DNA from 2 places in the Bacillus spongicola genome. Region 1 is predicted to be linked to the other one. Evidence: riboswitches for the same ligand, from Rfam matches in the RefSeq annotation. Region 1 holds a riboswitch; the other holds the start of a gene.
The links. Region 1 has a riboswitch for thiamine pyrophosphate ahead of tenA (thiaminase II). Riboswitches for the same ligand answer to the same signal wherever they lie in the genome.
Positions count from the first base shown of each region.

Region 1 (4,401 bases):
CCTTCTCGTTGATAGTCTTGCAACATCTCTAAAAGTGCAAATGTGTTTTGAGCATCTTGTCCAAAGGTAGGTTCATCTAACAAAATGATTGATTTTTTATTCACAATAGATGCCGCAACACTTAATCTCCGTTTCTGCCCCATAGAAAGTTGGTAAGGATGCTGATTCCTTTGCTCACGTAATTTAAATCGCTGCAAAAGATCCTCTACCACTTCACCCACTTCTCTCTCTTCCGCCATTTTAAGTCGGAGACCATAAGCAATCTCATCCCAAACAGAATTTGTAACAAATTGAAATTCAGGATTTTGAAAAACAAAAGTTACACCTTCTGGTACCTTTTTTGCTGAAACAAGATCCCCGAAAAGAAAATATTCCCCATTTGTTTTAATGAGATGCATCAGACTATGTAGGAGCGTAGATTTTCCTGCTCCGTTATTTCCTACTACCGTAATCCACTCACCACGTCGGATTGTTGCTTCAGGAACTGATATTTTGGCTTTTTTTTGAAGATAACCTTTGAAGTCTTTTAATTCTATAACAACCTCATTTGAAGAGGAGATTTTCCCTGGTGGAGATTGATTGAGATAATCTCTCCAAATCTCTGGATACCAAACACCTTGTCGACGTAACGTATCTCGATATTGGCGGAGAATCATTTCCTTTGCACCATCTGCCAATATTTCTCCTTTTTCATTGAAAAGGACAATTCGGTTGACTAATTCAAGTACGTGATTGAGCTTGTGTTCCACAATCACTACGGTTTTGTCATGGCTGATTTGCTTTACGGTTTCCCAGACTGCCTTTGTTCCTTCATCATCCAAAAGTGCTGTTGGTTCATCAAGAAAGAGCGTATCTGGCTTAAGAGCAAGAACAGAGGCAATCGCAAGCCTCTGTTTCATCCCACCCGATAAAGTCGCAATATTTGTATGAACATCCTCAAAAGAAAGTCCCACATCTGCTAAAACCGCTTTAATTCTTGCCCCCATCTCTTTTTGTGGAACTTGTATATTCTCAAGAACGAAGGCGATTTCTTCGTCCACAAAAGGCATACAAAATTGTGTATCCGGGTCCTGAAAAACATACCCCCATGAAGGAGGATGTTCTATTTCAGCAGCCTTCATGGGTACGTCAACCGAGGTAGGGATCACTCCCGACAAGACTTGTAAAAGAGTCGACTTTCCACAACCTGATGGACCTAGTAATAATACTTTTTCATTCTTCTTAATGTTCAGGCTCAAATCCTTAAACAAAAGCTCTTCCTTGTCAGGAAACTTGAGGCGAAGGTCTTTAATCTTCATCCTTACCCCTCCTTATTATTGATCTAATGCATCAAAATCTTGTTGACTGGGAGGACGAACAATATTAGTAACCCCTGTGCGCTCTAAAGCTTTCACTAAAAAGTAAGACCCCATGCCCGCGATTAGGATAGATCCTACGATTCTTGCGGAAAGGAATAGTAGTAAATTCCATAATTCAAGATCTCCCATATAGCCTTTATAGTAGTCCATCACAATCGATCCTAGGGCAGACCCTACAGCCGCTAAGCAAACAATTATTAATCCAGACCGCTTATAACGCACCATCATAAAGACAAGTTCAGCACCTAATCCTTGAATCAATCCAAACAAGAGAACTTCAAGTCCCCATTCAGATCCCATTAACAATTCACCTGAAGAGGCTGCGATTTCCGCTAAAAGTGCAACTCCTGGTTTCTTAATTATTAAAAATGCAACGATAGCAGCCATAAACCACATTCCGTATATCAATTGCTCTGCATGAAACCCAAACGGCTTAAATACGTTATAAACTGGACCCCATAGTTTATATATAATTCCGAATCCAATGGATATCACAACAGTCACTAAAATATCAGTTAACTTTAATTTACCCACGTAAATCACCGACTTCACTCAACTTCTGTTGATTCAATTTCTCCTGAAATGGCCATTTTTCTAATGTGTATGCCATCTCCCAAAACTGCAACTCATATAAACTACTTAAAATAAAATGGTTTTTCATCCGGTCACGCTCTGCTTCTGTAACCGTTTCTGCTAATTCATCCAATCTTTGAATCTGCTCATCTACTAGCTCTTTAAACCAATCCCCTCCGTACGTGGCAATCCACTCTTGATAAATAGGCTCACCTGGCGTACAAGCTTGTAATCTTTCACCTATTTCGTAATAAAGCCAGTAACATGGCAGAATCACTGCAATAATTTCCGCCAATCCACCAAACTGAGCTACACGATACATATGAGAGGCATAGGCATAGGCTGTAGGTGCTGGTTGAAAGGCAAGGAGTTCATCCTCTGTAATACCCAGTTGCTTCGAAAATTTTTCATGAAGGGACATCTCTGCTTCATTTGTTCCCTGAGCATGAGCAGCCATTCTTGCTGTTGTTCGTAAATCCATTGCCTTTGCAGCCCCTAATGCTTGCACTCTGGAAAAATGAGTTAAATAATAGGCATCTTGTTGAACGTAAAAACGAAATTTATCTAGAGATAAAGTCCCGTCTCCAATCCCTTTTACAAAGGGATGATCAAAACTCGCTTCCCAAATTGGCGCTACAGCTTCTCTTAATTCCTGTGAAAATGTCATTCTTTTCCCTCTTTTCCGACGATCCACAGCAATTGGTTTTTTTCTAAGGCTCTTTTCGTATACATTGTGGCTATTTCATCTGATTTTTGATTTAATCATACATTTTGTTGATTTCCATTAAAAACAGACGAAATGATACTCGAATCAAAGCTTTATCCAGATAATAGACTGATATGAAAAGCCACAATCTTTGAGAAAACAGCCCTGTCTAAACAAAAAAGCCACTTCCTATCATGCATAGCGCATAAAGGAAGTGGCTTAAGTTTTGTACATAAAAGAAGAATCTATGTAACACTCAACCATCACTTCCCTACGCCGGTCTCAACCAGATCAGGTTCAAAGGGTCTTAAAGTCATACTTTAATCTCAGCCTTTAGAGAAGGCACCCCTAGTGGATCGTCATATTAAATTAGTTTTCGAAGTTATCGTATCATGCTATTTGGATTTGTCAATATTATTTTATTTTACTATGGCTCTTTTCATATACATTGTGGCTATTTCATCTGATTTTTGACTAAATCCTCCATTTCATTGTTGATTTCTATCAAAAACAGACGAAATGATGCCCGAAACAAAGCTATATCACAGATAATTAACTGATACAAAAAAACACAATCTTTGCGAAAACAGCCTTTACTATTGAAGAAATTTGATATATTTTGAATTGCCCTATTTCCATAAATAATTGTGAGATAAGGCGGACGAATAAGTATAATTAATCCTCTATATAAGCTTTTAATAAAATCGAATGAATCTACAGATGTAATTATATTAAAATAGTAAAATCTGAGAATCTTAACGAATTAGGATGATGAATATAAATAGACTAAATTTCTCTACTATATTTGGTATTTTTTTAATGGCTCTTTTCGTATACATTGTGGCTATTTCATCATATTTTTGATTAAATCTTTCATTTCACTGTTGAATTCTATCAAAAAATAGACGAATCTAAGCTAAATCATAGATAATAGACTGATACGAAAAGCAAAAAACTTTGCGAAAACAGCCTTTATAATAGAGAAATCCAGCTAGAACTCTTCTAATGAGAGCCTTCCTTTATGGTATGAAGGAGAATTCTCTTTTCCAAAGTCAAAAAATAAAACCGTTCTTATATACTTTCAATGTATCTCCCCATTCAAAAAGTTAATCTATCTATTAGAAATAGATCAATTCGTTTCTTCCAGACTAAAAAACGACTATATGCTACTAATATCTCACTTTTTAGTATTTATTTTGAGTTATGTTTTCCTTTTATCCTACCTTCTATGCTCACCCTCCATGAAGCTACAACCGATTTCATTAACATAGAAACCTTAAAATAAAAAGACAACATTAACTATCTTGATATAATTAATTACAGAATTCATCTTCTGTAATTATCTTTCTTATACTTCGTCTTCTTACTGAAAGGTTTTTTTCCAAACTAAATATACTCCAGAAAAAAGGTCATTTCCAAGACATCTTATCGCCAACAATTAAACAAAATCAGTAGTACAATGAAGAATTCTGTCGCTCAATAAAATCAATGGAAACAATGGATACGAAAAGAACCTATCAATTAATAGACTTAAATTCGAAAAATTGTAATAAGTATGAGTAGAAGATACAGTGAGAGGAGCAGTAAGATGCTTAAAAAATTTGTAGATCCACTGCCAGTCATGGATACCATCCACCCGCTCTTATTTATTCACGGGGAGCCATACTATGAGGTGACTATGAAACCATGCCAACAAAAGCTTCATCGCGATTTACCCTCTACAACTCTATGGGGCTATAACGGACTTTTCCCGGGGCCGACATT
Region 1 covers NZ_JAYKTS010000001.1:244,198-248,598, forward strand. The annotation lists gene U8D43_RS01095 (ABC transporter ATP-binding protein) at 1-1,298, opposite strand, end outside; gene U8D43_RS01100 (ECF transporter S component) at 1,314-1,892, opposite strand; gene tenA (thiaminase II) at 1,885-2,598, opposite strand; TPP riboswitch at 2,889-2,997, opposite strand; gene U8D43_RS01110 (multicopper oxidase family protein) at 4,226-4,401, shown strand, end outside.

Region 2 (4,401 bases), on a different contig from region 1:
ATAGCAAATATAACAATTTTCGCGAAAGCAGATTTATTAAATGATATTACAATCAATTTCTTAGTATAATTCAAAATATAATCTCTTTTTCCACTCTAAAAGCTCCATTGAAAGGAGAATTTCTTCTCTCCTTGGTCGTTCAAATGGAATTTGAAATTCAGCTTTTATCGAAGCTGGTCTATCTGATAACACCAATACACGATCCGAAAGAAAAAGTGCCTCTTCTATATTATGTGTGATAAATAAAACAGCTGGCCTCTCCTCTTCCCAAACAGATAGGAGCCATTTTTGCATATCGGAACGTGTTAATTCATCTAGTGCAGAAAAAGGTTCATCTAATAATATAAAGGGCTGTGGGCTTAATAGGGCTCTAATAAATGAAACTCTCTGCTTCATTCCACCTGACAATTCATGAGGATATGCACCTTCAAAACCAGCTAAACCTGCCTTTTGTAGCATGTTTTTTGCCTCTTTTTCATTCACCTCACCTACTAATTCTTGACCTAATAGAACATTTTCTATTACCGTCCGCCATGGTAATAATGAAGGAGTTTGAGGCATATACGAAATATGTCCGGCCTTTCCATTGATTTTTTGATCTTCTAAATAAATTTCGCCACTATCTGGAGTTAACAACCCACCAACGAGGTGAAATATAGTGCTTTTTCCACTTCCTGAAGGACCAAGTAATGTGACAAATTCCCCTTGCTTAATGGTGAGGCTAACTCGCGATAATACATCCTTTTCCCCGAATCTCTTCGACACATCTTTTAGCTCTAACTTATTCATCGTACTTCCCTCCGTTCAATACAATTTTTTCAACCAATACAATCACCCAAAAGAAAAGTAAACTGATAAACATAATGGTCAAGATTGCCACAAAGACACGATCGGTTTGAAACGATGAAGAAGCTAGAGTCATAAAGACACCGATTCCAGCTTTAGCCCCTAGCCACTCTGAAATAACAGCCCCCATTACACTATAGGTTGCTGAAATTTTTATACCTGAGAACAACATTGGAAGAGAAGAGGGAAACTCTAATTTCCAAAAAATTTGCCTTTTCGTTGCACCAGCCATTTTCATGTAATGCAATAATTCAGATGAGGTTTGTTTATATCCATCTAACGTCGAAACGGCTACAGGAAAGAAACAAATTAAGGTGATGACAATCAATTTGGGTAAAAGGCCAAAACCAAACCAAATGACTAAAAGTGGCGCCAGAACAATAATCGGAATATTCTGGGACAAAATCAGGAATGGATAAAAAGCCTCCCGTAAAAGAGGAACACGATGCAACACCATAGCTGTTCCCCAACCAAATGAACCTCCAATAAAAAAGCCTAAAAGAGTTAGCCAAATTGTTGCTAGAACATCTTCATAAAAAAAAGACCATACAGCAATAAATTCTTTTATTATTTGAAGTGGACCTGGAAGCATCCAAACAGGAATGTTCCAAATATTTGTTGAAAACTCCCATGAAATAAAGAAAAGGAGGAGAACCATAAATGGTCTCCATCCTTTGAGAAATATCGCTCTTATCATCGATATTTCTCCGTTAATTGATTCATCATAATTCCAGAAGGTTGATACAAAACTTTTATTTGAGAAATTACATTCGGACATCCTAATTGCACCATTTTTTCATTCATTCTTTGAATGATCGAAAATAATTCAGATAATTCACCTTCCATCGTCGTTTCAAGTGGATGAACCTCGTAGCACACACCAGATTCTTCAATTACTTTAATCGCCTCATCGACAAATGGTATTACATCTTCACCACGTTCCGTTTTCGGCAAAATTTGAATACTCACTAAAGAATTTCCCATCGCTATCTTCTCCCTTATTTTGGTAAGAATTGTGTTGTAAAGGCTTCATTTGCTTCAAGCTTCTGTTCCATCAGTCCATTTTCAAACATCCAATTTGCATAGTTTTCCCAAATCTCAGTTTTTTGTTCACCCCAACGTGGAGCATCAGCCTGATACTTGTCTGCGAGCCAGCTTTGTGATTTTTTGACTAGCTCCTCATCCAAATCTGGAACAGCTGTCAATAAAACTTCGGCAGCTTCATCTGGATTTTCAATCGAGTCTCTGTAACCTTTGCTTACCGCCGCTAAAAAGGCCTTTACTACTTCTGGATCATCTTCAATTTTGCTTTCATTCGTAGCTAAAACAGGTGTATAATAGTCTAGCTTATTTGAGTAATCCGTTAAATACACCATATTCAGTTCTTCACCGCGCAACTCTGCTTCAATCCCTGTCCACCCATAGTAGATCCAAGCAAAATCAATGTCTCTTTTCACTGCGGTGAAAAAGTCACTTGATCCCATATTTACAAACTCTACTTTATCCACTTCGCTATTTTCACTCTTCATTACGGATTCCATCACAGCTTTTTCAACAGGATCCCCCCAACCACCATAGGTTTTCCCTTCAAAATCTTTCGGGCTAAGAATTTCTTTTCCACTTGGTGACGCAAAACCCGAAGTATTATGCTGAATAATCGCAGCTATTGAAACCAATGGAACATCTTCAACTCTTGCACGAGTGATACTTTCTTGATAACTTATCCCAAAATCAGCTTTGCCTGACGCAACGAGTTGATCTGCCCCTGCTTCACCTGGTAGGATGATTTCGACGTCTAGCCCTTCGTCTTTGAAGTACCCTCTGTCTTTTGCAACGTATAGACCTGTGTGATTCGTATTCGGAGTCCAATCAAGCACCACGGAAATCTTTTTTAATTCCTTACTACTTGTGTTACTCTCCTCCTCATTTCCACAACCAGCCAGAATGAATATGATAGCAACTGCCCCTAATAGCCATTTTTTCATCTCTTTTCCCCCTCATATGTGATCTTATTTCTTTGATGACGGAATACTAGAGATCCTGATAGTCTTATGTACATGAAAAAGCGCCTAGATAGATACCTAGGCGCACATAAACAAAAAAATTGAACATGTTTCCTCCGCTGGTATCAACCAGATCAGGTTCAAGGGTCCGTAGCTTATGACTACTCTCTCAACCAGCAACACTGGTTCCCCTACAATACTCTAATATTAAATTCAGTCAATTTCACTATGACAGATAAATGAAAATGACGCAACCATTTTGAATTATCATTTTCTAAAGTTTGTTTCTCTTATTAAGGCTTTTTTCGCAAAGGTTGTGGCTGTTCGAATAGCCCTCAATTCGTGATGAAGATTGACTTTGGGGCATCTTTTCGCATCATTTTCAACCCAAAATGAGGAATGAAAAGAGTGTTTCCCTTCATTTTGATGCTAAAGCAACAAAGTATGTGAAAAGAGCCTTTAATAAAGGACATTTTTCGTATACATTGTTTCATTTATAGTTTAATTTTAGAAGGAAACCTTCAATTCGCTGGTGATTCACATCAAATACAAGCGAAATGATGCCCCCGAGACAGAGCCTTATCATCGATTATTGACTGGTTCGAAAAGCAACAAGCTTTGCAAAATCAGTTATAGAAATTTTTCTTCTTTTCATACAGTGAACAATTAGACAAATCAAGAAGTGGTTAGACTAAAAGAGCATAAAAATCGCTTATTTAGTTGTCTTTTCTACTTTTTAACAACCAATATAAGTGTAAAAGGCTGTTTTCGAAAAGATTGTGGCTTTTCGAATAGGAATATATCCCCTGATTTGTATGACTTCGTGCTCTTTTCCTTATGAAAACTTCTCCATCTCTAGATAAAAAGTAAGAAATCAGTCGAAAAAACCTTACTGCCTGTTTTTTCTTTGAGTCAATAGCAACAAAGTATGCGAAAAGAGCCCTGTAAAAACAGGCTAGGGTATAGAATAAGATTGTTTACCCACTTATAAGAAATGTTTATAATGAAGCAGATACATATTGTTGTAAATCAAAGAAACTGAAAATATTTTTTTTATTTCAAGGAGGAATTTTAGTGGAACGTATACAAATGGCAGATGGTCTTTCCTTCTCTCGATTAGTTCATGGTTTATCGAGATTAAATGATTGGAATAATTCAAAAGAAGAAACACTCGAATTAATTGAGTATTGTTTAGAGCAAGGAATTACTACTTTTGACCATGCGGATCTATATGGTGGATATACTTGTGAAGAATTGTTTGGCGATGCCCTATCATTAAAGCCTGAGCTTCGAGGGGAAATGGAGATAATCACTAAATGCGGAATTGTCATTCCAGCTGATAAGCGTCCTACTCATCAAACACATCACTACAATTTAACAAAGGAACATATTTTACTTTCAGTTGAAAATTCGTTGCAGAATTTAAAAACGGATTATATTGATGTTTTATTATTACATCGCCCAAGTCCCTTTATGGATCCCATTGAAATTGCCGAAGCATTCGACATTCTCAAAAGAGAGGGAAAGGTTCGTCACTTTGGCGTTTCTAACT
Region 2 covers NZ_JAYKTS010000056.1:8,489-12,889, reverse strand. The annotation lists gene U8D43_RS20520 (ABC transporter ATP-binding protein) at 61-789, opposite strand; gene U8D43_RS20515 (ABC transporter permease) at 782-1,540, opposite strand; gene U8D43_RS20510 (thiamine-binding protein) at 1,540-1,830, opposite strand; gene U8D43_RS20505 (ABC transporter substrate-binding protein) at 1,845-2,831, opposite strand; TPP riboswitch at 2,944-3,052, opposite strand; gene U8D43_RS20500 (aldo/keto reductase) at 3,924-4,401, shown strand, end outside.
Region 2: another riboswitch for thiamine pyrophosphate. It lies ahead of U8D43_RS20505 (ABC transporter substrate-binding protein); the one in region 1 lies ahead of tenA (thiaminase II).